DNA from 2 places in the Pantoea vagans genome. Region 1 is predicted to be linked to the other one. Evidence: predicted binding sites of a transcription regulator. Region 1 holds the regulator's gene; the other holds the start of a gene.
What was found. Region 1 encodes PurR, which represses purine synthesis genes. Its sites were predicted from a motif close to CANGCAAACGTTTGCNTG; they were not measured.
Positions count from the first base shown of each region.

Region 2: a site for PurR is predicted at 2,101-2,118, ahead of purT (formate-dependent phosphoribosylglycinamide formyltransferase). Genes of this name have one in related genera too.

Region 1 is NZ_CP011427.1:2,210,399-2,216,460, forward strand. Features, by position in the region: gene LK04_RS10260 (alkene reductase) at 1-24, shown strand, start outside; gene gloA (lactoylglutathione lyase) at 134-541, shown strand; gene rnt (ribonuclease T) at 650-1,318, shown strand; gene LK04_RS10275 (Grx4 family monothiol glutaredoxin) at 1,361-1,696, opposite strand; gene LK04_RS10280 (C40 family peptidase) at 2,062-2,850, shown strand; gene LK04_RS20550 (YnhF family membrane protein) at 2,917-3,006, opposite strand; gene purR (HTH-type transcriptional repressor PurR) at 3,281-4,306, shown strand; gene punR (DNA-binding transcriptional activator PunR) at 4,303-5,214, opposite strand; gene punC (purine nucleoside transporter PunC) at 5,323-6,062, shown strand, end outside.
Region 2 is NZ_CP011427.1:1,613,711-1,619,772, reverse strand. Features, by position in the region: gene LK04_RS07485 (prolyl oligopeptidase family serine peptidase) at 1-1,138, opposite strand, end outside; gene LK04_RS07480 (tellurite resistance TerB family protein) at 1,353-1,994, opposite strand; gene purT (formate-dependent phosphoribosylglycinamide formyltransferase) at 2,156-3,334, shown strand; gene LK04_RS07470 (bifunctional 4-hydroxy-2-oxoglutarate aldolase/2-dehydro-3-deoxy-phosphogluconate aldolase) at 3,375-4,013, opposite strand; gene zwf (glucose-6-phosphate dehydrogenase) at 4,198-5,673, opposite strand; gene LK04_RS07460 (MurR/RpiR family transcriptional regulator) at 6,038-6,062, shown strand, end outside.

The DNA of each region.
Region 1 (6,062 bases):
TACACTGATTATCCAACCCTGTAAGAATCAAGCTGCCGCACCGGATGTGCGGCAGTGCTGTTTCTTCAGGGCGTTAACTGGCTATACTTGATAGTCTTTGTCATTCCCTGATGACTTTTAAAAAGAGGATGTTATGCGTTTACTTCACACCATGTTACGTGTTGGCGATCTGCAACGCTCAATCGATTTCTACACCCGCGTGCTGGGCATGCGCGTGCTGCGCCAGAGCGAAAACACCGAATACAAATACACCCTGGCATTTGTTGGCTACACCGAAGAGAGTGAAGGCGCGGTGATTGAGCTGACGTACAACTGGGGCGTGGATAAATACGATCTGGGCAATGCCTATGGTCATATTGCACTGGGCGTAGATAACGTGGCGGAAACCTGCGAGCGCATTCGCAGCGTGGGCGGTAACGTCACCCGTGAAGCGGGCCCGGTCAAAGGTGGCACCACCATTATTGCGTTTGTTGAAGATCCCGATGGCTACAAAATCGAGCTGATCGAAAACAAACATGCCGGTCACGGCCTCGGTCACTAGTCCCGTTTGTCAGCCTGCTAATTTGCGGGCTGACCTCCCTCTCCTGCTGCACCCCGCTGTATTTTTTGCCATAATGCGCGCTGCCCCATTTCCAGCTATGAGATCCTGATGTCTGATTCGAACGCCTTAAACGCTCTCCATCAACGTTTCCGTGGTTTTTATCCTGTGGTAATTGATGTCGAAACCGCGGGTTTTAACGCACAAACCGATGCGCTGCTAGAGATTGCAGCCACCACGCTCAAGATGGATGAAGATGGCTGGTTACACCGTGATGAAACCCTGCATTTTCACGTGGAGCCGTTCGAAGGCGCGATTCTCAATCCGGCAGCACTGGCCTTTACCGGCATTGACCCGACCAATCCATTACGCGGTGCGGTGAGTGAATATGAAGCGCTGCATGCGATATTTAAAATGGTGCGTAAAGGCACCAAAGATCACGGCTGTAATCGTGCCATTATTGTGGCGCACAACGCCACTTTCGATCTCAACTTCGTGATGGCCGCTGCCGAGCGCGCCAGCCTGAAGCGCAATCCCTTCCATCCGTTTGCCACTTTTGATACGGCAGCGTTGAGTGGTTTAGTGTTGGGTCAGACCGTTCTGGCTAAAGCCTGTAAGGCTGCGGGGATGGATTTCGATAGCACACAGGCCCACTCCGCACTGTACGACACCGAGCAAACAGCAACGCTGTTTTGTGAACTGGTGAATCGTTGGAAACGTTTGGGCGGCTGGCCGCTGGCGTTTAATGATGAGCAGCCAGAAGACGACGCATCGGCCTGATCAGCAGCCAAAGAAAAGGCCGACATTTGTCGGCCTTTTCACTTATTCCGCTTCTTTATACTTCTCAGCGGTTTCTTTCAGCAGCGGCTGGAGTTCGCCACGCTGGAACATCTCGACGATGATGTCGCAACCGCCGACCAGCTCACCATCCACCCACAGCTGCGGGAAGGTTGGCCAGTTAGCGATTTTTGGCAATTCGGCACGGATATCCGGGTTCTGCAGAATATCGACGTAGGCGAAGCGCTCACCACAGGCCGAGAGTGCCTGCACAGCTTGCGCAGAGAAACCGCAGCTAGGCAGTTTCGGGGAACCTTTCATGTACAGCAGGATTGGGTTTTCTGCGATCTGGCGCTGAATTTTTTCAACAGTACTCATTATTGCCTTCCTTAAAGCATCACTTCGTGTTTGTTTATTGTAGCGACTTCAGGCCTGCACTGAAAACGGGATTTTGCGTTCGCGACCTGCGAATCGCCATGTTTGTTAAGTCCCGCCAACTTCAATAACAATTTCATATCATTAAAAGGCATGAACAAATTAATAATTAGCAATAGTTTCGCTGCGTTAACCAGCTGAAATTGCTCATTAAGGCGACAGAATAAGCCGTGTAACAGATTAATAGAAAAAGGCCTTACCTTTTGGAAAAAAAGTGGATTAGAATCACTTCGGCGCTGATCGTTGATCAGATTTCTCTTACGTAGCCGCGGCCTGTTTTTTTATCAGACTGCTTAACCTGTAACCGGACTATGCGTTTACTGATTACGCTTATCATACTGGCTTTCGCCCAACTGTTCGTTAATGTGGCCTCTGCTTCACCGCATGCGCCTGTTAACGCCAGTTTGCATAATGCTGAGAAAAAAAGCGCGCGCGAAGATGAGCGCCGCAAGCGACGTCCGGTGAAAACCACGGCTAAAAAGTCTCGCCTGTCTACTACGGTGCAAAAACTCAAGCTGAAGAAGCAAAGCAAGACAGAAACCGCGCTGCACAAAACCACCCGTAAGAAATCCCTGCTGAAATCGCCAGCAAAGAAATATGGCCATCAACGCTTAGCCAAAAAAACGCGTGAAGTCGATGATGAAGCGCTGGAGCTGACCGGCATTCGCATGAGCAAATCACACCGCCAGCGTTATCAAAAGGCGCGTGAAACAGCGATGACCAAATTGATGGGCCAGTTGGGCAAACCTTATCAGTGGGGTGGCACCTCGCCGAATACAGGTTTCGACTGCAGTGGTCTGGTGTGGTACGCCTACAAAGATTTAGTCAAATACAAATTCCCGCGCACTGCGAATGAGATGTATCACTTGCATGATGCCGCGCCGATTAAGCGTCAGATGCTCGAAAAAGGCGATTTAGTCTTCTTCCGTATTAATAATCGTGGCACTGCCGATCACGTAGGTGTCTACCTTGGTAACGGTAAATTTATTCAGTCACCGCGGACCGGTAAAGACATTCAGATTAGTGCGTTGGGTGAGGATTACTGGGAGAAGCATTATGTTGGTGCACGCCGCATGATGACGCCGAAAACCATTCGTTAGTCGTTGCGCAACGTATAAAAAAAGCCGGATGCTTTCACAGCACCGGCTTTTTTTATACGCTTTTGTTTAATGCAGGATGGCCGTAAAGCTGAACGCAATAATCATTAACAGTGCGCCAACCGTGGTCATCAGGGCCAGCTTCAGATCTGTACTCATCACTACTCCTTAGTCACACTTTTATTAGGGTTAAAACAATTTTCGCACAGCGTCAGGCAAAAATCTCGTGTTATCCGCGCCAGCTTGCTAGAATCGCCGCCTTTCGTTGCGCAACCCATTTTGCGCATGCTGTATTTACAGCCTGCTGAAGCGATTTTTCCTGCCTGAACAGGCAGCGTTGACCCAAATTTTCGGGTGCAAAACCCTTCGCAGACGCAAACGTTTAACAATATACTTATCAGTACGTTGCGATAAGCCGGGGAGTACCTTTTTCATGGCCACAATTAAAGATGTAGCAAAACGCGCGGGTGTCTCCACCACCACGGTTTCGCATGTCATCAACAAAACGCGTTTTGTCGCAGAAGAGACGCGTAACGCCGTTTGGGAAGCAATTAAAGAATTGCACTATTCCCCCAGCGCCGTTGCGCGCAGTTTGAAGGTCAATCACACCAAGACATTGGGATTGCTGGCGACTTCAAGTGAAGCTCCCTACTTTGCTGAGATCATTGAAGCGGTTGAGAATCACTGCTTCGAGCGCGGCTACACATTAATCCTTGGCAATGCGCACAACGACCTGCAAAAGCAGCGTGCTTATCTCTCGATGATGGCGCAGAAGCGCGTCGATGGTCTGTTGGTCATGTGCTCCGAATACCCAGATGACCTGCTGCAAATGCTGGAGGAGAATCGCAATATCCCGATGGTGGTGATGGACTGGGGTGCTTCGCGCGGTGACTTTACCGATACCGTGCAGGACAATGCTTTCCATGGCGGTTATTTGGCTGGGCGCTATTTGATCGAACGTGGTCACCGCGATATTGGCGCGATCCCGGGACAACTTGAACGCAACACGGGCGGTGGACGCCACGCTGGCTTCTTGCAGGCAATGAATGAAGCCGGGGTCACGGTGCGGCCAGAGTGGATTGTGCAGGGTGATTTTGAACCCGATTCAGGCTATCAGGCGATGCAACAAATCTTGAATCAGAAACAGCGTCCAACTGCCGTATTCTGTGGTGGCGATATCATGGCAATGGGTGCGATTTGCGCAGCCGATGAGATGGGCTTGCGCGTCCCGCAAGATATTTCCGTGATCGGGTACGATAACGTGCGCAACGCGCGCTTTTTCACACCAGCGCTCACCACCGTGCACCAACCGAAGGCTGAGTTGGGTGAGAAAGCGCTCGAAATGTTGCTGGATCGCATCACCAGCAAGCGTGAAGAGCCACAAACGATTGAGGTTCAACCGACCTTGATTGAGCGCCGCTCCGTTGCCGATGGCCCATTCCGCGACTATCGCCGCTAACCTCGCGTTTCGCTGAGCCATTCGTGGTTCAGCGTCTCTGCATCACCCAGATAAGCCAGAAGCCAATCCAACGCGGGTGATGCTCGCTGCTCTGACCAACTGACACAGCAAGGGCTGTCAGGAAACGGCTGCGGCAGTGGCAATTCCACCAGCGTGCCTTGATCCAACAGTGGCCGCGCTAAATGCCCTGGCACCATGCCGACACACAATCCCGCCTGCAAACAATCCATTCCGGTTTCCCACTCCGGCACCACCAAACGCCGCTGATTGTCCAGGGTCCAGGTCATACGTCTGGGTAATGCGCGAGACGTATCTTCCAGCACCAGCGATGGCCAGGCACGCAATATTTCATCATTTAATTCTGTATTGTTGACCAACGGATGATCGGGACTGACAACGCAACGCCAGTTTAAGGCCCCCATATCCTGAAAGGCGAAACGCCCGCCAACCGGAACCGCCTGCGTTGCGCCAATAGCGACATCAACACGCCCGTCGGCCAGCGCATCCCAGACACCGTTGAACACTTCGTAGCTGATAATCAGCTCCATATCCGGGAAATGACGGTAAAAATCTTTCACCAGTTGTCGGGTGCGCTGGGGTTTGACGATGCAGTCCACCGCGATGCTCAACTGTCCGCGCCAGCCGTTCGCCAACTGTTGGCACTGCCTGCGCGTTGCAAGCATTTTTTTGATAACAGATCGCCCTTCACGGACAAAGTGCTCTCCAGCTGGTGTTAAGACGACTTCACGATGCTGGCGTTCAAACAACGGAACCGCTAACCAGGTTTCCAGCTGCCTGACGGTATAGCTGACGGCAGAAGGCACACGATGCAACTCTTGCGCTGCCGCGCTGAAACTGCCGCTGCGCGCCACCGCATCTACTACTTCCAGTGCATACTCAGACCACATGTATTTGCCTTCAAAATTTTTAACAGCAGGTTGCAAATATTAGCGTTTCACAAACCGCAACGCACTCTTTTACACTCCCCGGCGTTCAATCTGCCAATGAGAATCACTATGTTGTCTTCAAAAGGATTTCTGCCCTACCTTGCCTTGCTGAGTATGCTCGGCTTTCTCGCCACGGATATGTATCTGCCCGCTTTTGGTGACATGCAACGCGATTTTGCCACGGCTCCGGGTACGATCAGCGCCAGCCTTAGCCTGTTTCTCGGTGGATTTGCCTGTGCGCAGGTGTTTTGGGGCCCCTTGTCGGATCGCTTTGGTCGTAAACCGATTCTGTTGGCAGGATTGACGCTTTTCGCCTTGGGCTGCCTTGGCATGTTGTGGGTAACAGACGTCAACCTGATGCTGGCATTGCGTTTCGTACAGGCTGTGGGCGTCTGTGCGGCGGCCGTGAGCTGGCAGGCACTGGTGGTGGATCGCTACCCGAAAGCACAAGCCAACAAAGTGTTTGCCACCATCATGCCTCTGGTCGCGCTTTCGCCAGCTTTAGCCCCATTGCTGGGTGCCTGGCTAATGGGACACTTCCATTGGCGCAGTATTTTTATCGCGCTCACAGCGATCACCGTTTTGCTGCTCATTGGCACCCTGCAACTGACTGCCCGCAAAAAGGGTCAGGCTGCAAAGGTTGCGCAACCTGGCTGGCTCACGCTGCTGAAGACCCGCGTATACAGTGGCAACGTGCTGATTTACTCAGCCTGTTCTGCCAGTTTTTTCGCGTGGCTAACCGGTTCACCTTTTATTCTCGCCTCAGCAGGGTTAACACCCGCAGACATTGGCTTGAGCTATATCCCACA
Region 2 (6,062 bases), 600 kb from region 1:
AGCCATAGCGCAAAGTGTCGCTCTCTGGCGAGGGGTTGTAAGCCAACCAAGTGACATACGCGGGGTCGTCAAAAGCAATTCCAATGCTTTCCTGTGTTTCCCAGTTGATTTGTCGTAACGTGTTCACGCCGCGCTGGCGCTCTTCAACTACCAGCCAGTGGCGGAACAGCTGGAAATCTTCCAGTACCACGTTATCACGCGCTGGAATGATGGCTTGCCAGCGGTTTTCCGCCAGCCATGCGCTGCGATACAAACCGAAGTTTTTGCCATCACGATTGGAGCGGATATAGAACTGATGATTGTAGTGATCGAGGCTGTATTCGTGATCGCGACGGCGTGGGCAAAATACCTGTGGCTGCGCATCGGGATATTCGGCATCAATCAGCTGGATTTCACTGGTGGTGGTGCTGTAGAGCGCAATCAGGATGAAATGCTCGGAGGTGGTTTTGTGCACGCTGAGATGGAAACTTTCATCCTGCTCTTCATACACCAGTTGGTCGTCTGATTGTGGATGACCCAGTTCATGGCGCCATACCTGGTAGGCAAGCAAGGTTTTCGGATGCTTGCGCACGTAGTAGAGCGTGCGTGAATCATTCGCCCACGCCACGCTTGAAGATGCCTCACTCAGCACTTCGGGATACCAGCTACCACTTTGCAGATTGCGAAAGCGTATGCCGTACTGACGGCGTGACAGGAAATCCTCGGCTAACGCCATGACTTCATTGTCTGGCGTGATCGCCAGCGCTCCCATGGTGTAAAAATCGCTATGCGAGGCACGCTGATTACCGTCAATCAGCAGTTGCCAGGGTTCATCGGCTGGCGCATCTAAGGCCTGGCGAAAATAGAGTGGATATTCGTTGCCCACTTCATAACGACTTTGGTAGCGATAACCGTTTTTCACATAGGGCACTGAGTGATCCTGCTGTGGAATACGATCAACGATCTCCTTCAACACCCGCTCTTGCAGGTTGTTTTGTGAAGCCATCATCGCCTTGCCGTAGGCATTTTCGGCATGCAGATGGTCCAGCACTTCAGGATTTTCACGATCGTCATCACGCAACCAATAGTAGTTATCGGTACGCATTTCACCGTGCAGGTTCATCACATGGGGGATTTTTTTCGCTTGTGGCTGGTGCATCTTGGCTCCTTTCCCTGAATAACAGCATCCAGCAAGCGTGGCACTTATCACTCAGGAAGCCAAGCATCAGCGCACAGGAAGTACAACAACTGGCGGTCACGCCGTCTGGAGCCGCATCGGAGCTGGCGGTCCTCGTGCCCCGATGCGGCCCCAGCCTGCTCATCAACCTGGGAGTGTGTTGCTCAAAGGGCAAATTTTCTTTGGCCCTACCGCCTCACGCGGCTTTTTCTGCCTCAATATCGCGCTGAATGCCTTCGCGTACATCTTGTGGGATCTTCAGCGCATCACCCAGCGCGGAGAGATAGCTACGCTCCATAAAGTGGTCGACATCAATGGCGGCGCAACTCAGGAAGTAAAGTTCCAGCGCTTCTTCTTCGTTTTTCACATCAGCAGCCAGCCATTGGGGATCGAGCGGGCGATTCATCGCCTGTTGAATTAACGCTTCCGCCTGCGCGCCATAGCCCGCCTGATGGATATTCTGTTCGATGGCCGCGCGTTCACGGTCATCAATATGCCCATCGCTTTTGGCCGCGAACACCAGGGCCGTCACCAGCCGCTCTGCGCGTTGATCAACTGGCGTCTGCAACTGACCAAATCCCGGTTCATCCTGATGTGTCTCCCGCACGCGCTGTTTGTATTTGTTCCACAGCACCGCACCCGCCGCCGCGCCGCCGCCCACCAGCAACGCTTTACCACCGTATTTGGTCAGCAGCTTACGGGTCGATTTGCTGGCCACTAACAATCCCGCCAGGCCGCCCAGCGCACCGGGTGCCAACATATCGCTTAAACCACCGGATTTTCCCTCGCCGCCTTTTTTCGCCAGCACCGATTGGATCTGCTGCAACCAATTGCTCATCGTTTAACTCCCGTTTAAGTTTCCGGTTTCTATGCTGCCGCAGCTTGTGTCAGTTAACGTCAGAGCGAGAAAAGTATGGCAAACCTGAATGAGGCGAATGCGTGAGTACGCAAACGTTTTCGTATATACTGCGCGCGCATTTTGACTGCTAAGGTGAAATTATGACGACTCTAGGAACCGCGCTGCGCCCTGCCGCAACGCGCGTGATGCTGTTAGGTTCAGGCGAATTGGGCAAAGAAGTGGCGCTGGAGTGTCAGCGTCTGGGTGTGGAAGTGATCGCCGTGGATCGTTATGCCGATGCCCCTGCGATGCACGTTGCTCACCGCAGCCATGTGATCAATATGCTGGATGGCGATGCGCTGGCAGCATTAATCGCGCTGGAGAAGCCGCACTTCGTGGTGCCAGAAATCGAAGCCATCGCAACTGAAAAGCTGCTGGAACTGGAAGCACAGGGCCAGAAAGTGGTGCCTACCGCACGCGCTGCGCGTTTGACCATGAACCGCGAAGGCATTCGTCGTCTGGCCGCCGAAGAGTTGTCCCTGCCGACTTCAACTTATCAGTTTGCCGATAGCAAAGAGAACTTTGTCGCTGCTGCTCACGACATCGGCTTCCCGTGCATCGCTAAGCCTGTTATGAGCTCATCTGGCAAAGGCCAGAGCTTCATCCGTGAAGCCAGCCAGCTGGAGAAAGCCTGGGATTACGCGCAACAAGGTGGTCGTGCGGGTGCGGGTCGCGTGATTGTTGAAGGTGTGGTGAAATTTGATTTTGAAATCACTCTGCTGACCATCAGCGCAGTGGATGGTATCCACTTCTGCGCACCGATTGGGCATCGTCAGGAAGATGGCGATTACCGTGAATCCTGGCAGCCGCAGCAGATGACCGAGCTGGCACTGCAACGCGCTCAGGATATTGCTGCGAAGGTGGTCAAGGCATTAGGCGGTTACGGCCTGTTTGGCGTCGAGCTGTTTGTCTGTGGTGACGAGGTGGTGTTCAGCGAAGTCTCGCCACGTCCACACGATACCGGCATGGTGACCCTGATATCCCAGGATCTGTCAGAGTTTGCGCTGCATGTGCGTGCGTTCCTCGGATTGCCTATCGGCGGGATTCGCCAGTATGGCCCAGCGGCATCGGCGGTGATCCTGCCACAGCTAGACAGCCAGAACGTGCAGTTCGTGAATATCGAAGCGGCATTAGGTGCGGGTCTACAGCTGCGCCTGTTCGGTAAACCGGAAATTGCGGGTCAGCGCCGTCTGGGTGTGGCTCTGGCGACCGGTGACAATACCGATGACGCCATTGCCCGCGCGATAGCCAGCGCGGCTGCTGTGAAGGTCGAAGGTTAATCATTGCGGGGGCGGCACTCAGGCCACCCCCGCAACGCCATTATTTTGCCCCTTCAACCGCTTCGCGCGCCAGACGCGTAATACGATCCCAGTCACCACTTTCCAGTGCATCATTTGGCACCAGCCAAGACCCACCAATGCAGAGCACGCTTTTTAGTGCCAGGTAATCACGATAGTTAGCGGGAGAGATGCCGCCGGTTGGGCAGAAGCGCACCTGCGGGAACGGACCACCAATCGCTGACAAGGCTTTTACCCCGCCATTGGCTTCGGCCGGGAAGAATTTAAACTCGCGCAGGCCATAATCCATGCCCAGCATCAGCTCAGACACGGTGCTGATACCAGGGATCAGCGGCACAGGGCCCTCAACGGCGGCTTTTAACAAGGGTTCGGTTAAACCAGGGCTGATAACGAACTGCGCACCGGCATCAGTGACTTCTTTCAACTGCTGGGTGTTGATCACCGTGCCCGCACCGACAATCGCTTCCGGCACTTCTTTGATCATGGCACGCAGTGCGTCCATGGCCACGGGGGTACGCAGCGTCACTTCCAGCACACGTACACCACCGGCCACCAGCGCTTTAGCCATCGGCACCGCGTGTTCCAGTTTGTTGACCACAATCACCGGCACAACCGGGCCAGTTGTCATGATCTGTTCAGCACTTGTTTTCCAGTTCTTCATCACGTTTCCTTAGTGGCATCAGCGCGGCTTACGCCACGCTGTCAATAATTTGGCTCTACCATACAAGATTGGCTGGAGTGGCGTCTATCGGATATCAAAATTTTTTGAAACTCTGGTTCAATTTTAAGAAGAATGAATTTTGGGTACAAAAAAGCCCGCACTGAGCGGGCTTCATTTTTAACGATTACTCAAACTCATTCCAGGAACGACCATCGCGGGTGATCATCGCGACAGAGGCCACAGGGCCCCAGGTTCCAGCCTGATAAGGTTTAGGCGCATCAGCATCGGCGTTCCACGCATCAATGATCGAATCCACCCAGCCCCACGCCGCTTCCACTTCATCACGGCGCACAAACAGTGCCTGAATGCCGCGCATGGTTTCCAGCAGCAGGCGCTCGTAAGCATCCGCCAGATGTGACTGGTTGAAGGTTTCGGAGTAGCTCAGATCCAGCTTGGTGGTCTGCAGTTTGTGTTTGTGATCCAGACCCGGCACTTTGTTCAGGATCTCGATATCTACGCCTTCGTCCGGCTGCAGACGAATCGTCAGCTTGTTCTGTGGCAGTTCAGCGTAGGAGTCTTTGAACAGATTCATCTCTGGGTTTTTGAAGTAAACCACAACCTCAGAGCATTTGGTCGGCAAACGCTTACCGGTACGCAGGTAGAACGGCACGCCCGCCCAACGCCAGTTGTCGATATCCACACGGATAGCCACGAAGCTCTCAGTGGCGCTCTGCTTGTTCGCACCCTCTTCTTCCAGATAACCCGGCACTTTTTTGCCTTGCACAAAGCCGGCGGTGTACTGACCGCGCACGGTTTTGTCACGCACGTTGGTCTGGTCGATGCGGCGCAGTGAACGCAACACTTTCACTTTCTCATCACGGATCGCATCCGCGCTGAGGTCGGATGGCGGTGACATGGCGATCATGGTCAGGATCTGCAACAGGTGGTTCTGAATCATGTCGCGCATCTGGCCCGCTTTATCGAAGTAACCCCAACGGCCTTCGATACCCACCTCTTCTGCCACGGTAATCTGCACGTGGTCGATGGTGCGGTTATCCCAGTTATTTACGAAGATAGAGTTGGCGAAACGCAGTGCCAGCAGGTTCAGAACCGTCTCTTTACCCAGATAGTGGTCAATACGGAACACCTGGCTCTCTTCGAAATACTTACCGACGCTGTCGTTGATCTCTTGTGAGGTTTCCAGTGAGGTACCGAGCGGCTTTTCCATTACCACGCGCGCTGGTTTGGCATTCAGCTTGGCCGCGCCCAGACCATCACAAATCGCGCCGAAGGTGCTTGGCGGCATGGCGAAGTAGTTGATGGTGACACGCTCTTTCTGGTCAAGCATCTTGCCCAGTTTGGTGAAATGGGAAGTGTCGTTAACGTCGAGGTTGCAGAAGTCGAGACGGCTGCTGAGTTTGTCCCACAGCGCTTCGTCGATCTTCTCTTTCATGAAGGTTTCCAGCGCCTCACGTACCACTTTGGTGTACGCGTCTTTGTCCCACTCCGCACGCCCCACGCCAATAATGCGTGTGGTGTCGTGAATCTGACCCGCTTTCTCCAGCTGATACAGTGAAGGCAACAGTTTCCGGCGTGCAAGATCGCCTTTGGCACCGAAAATAACCAGATCGCATGCCTGGGCTGTTTGTGTTACCGCCATTTTCCTCTCCTCGTTGCAGGATATACCCGGTTTGAGCGTCCTCATCATCCCAGGTCCTTATTGTAATTTTCTTACAGCACAATGTACTTTTTTCCCCGCATCGTAACAACCCAGACGCGGTGTGGCATTAGCCATTACTTTGAACATGATGGCGAACAAAGATGTGTTGTCGTGTGCGCTTTAGGCTTTTTTTCTGTTTCGATGTTTGTCGGGAAAAACCCGGCAACGATCAAAGTATGACAAAAAAATCGCGCTTACATTTGTCCGCTGCTGCGTGCGAGCCGGTATTACACGGTATATTCTTGAGAATTGGCAGCGATTTCATCATTTAATGAAAGTGATTGAGGAGCATCAGGTTAACGACATGCTGGAACACATACAGGCGCAAC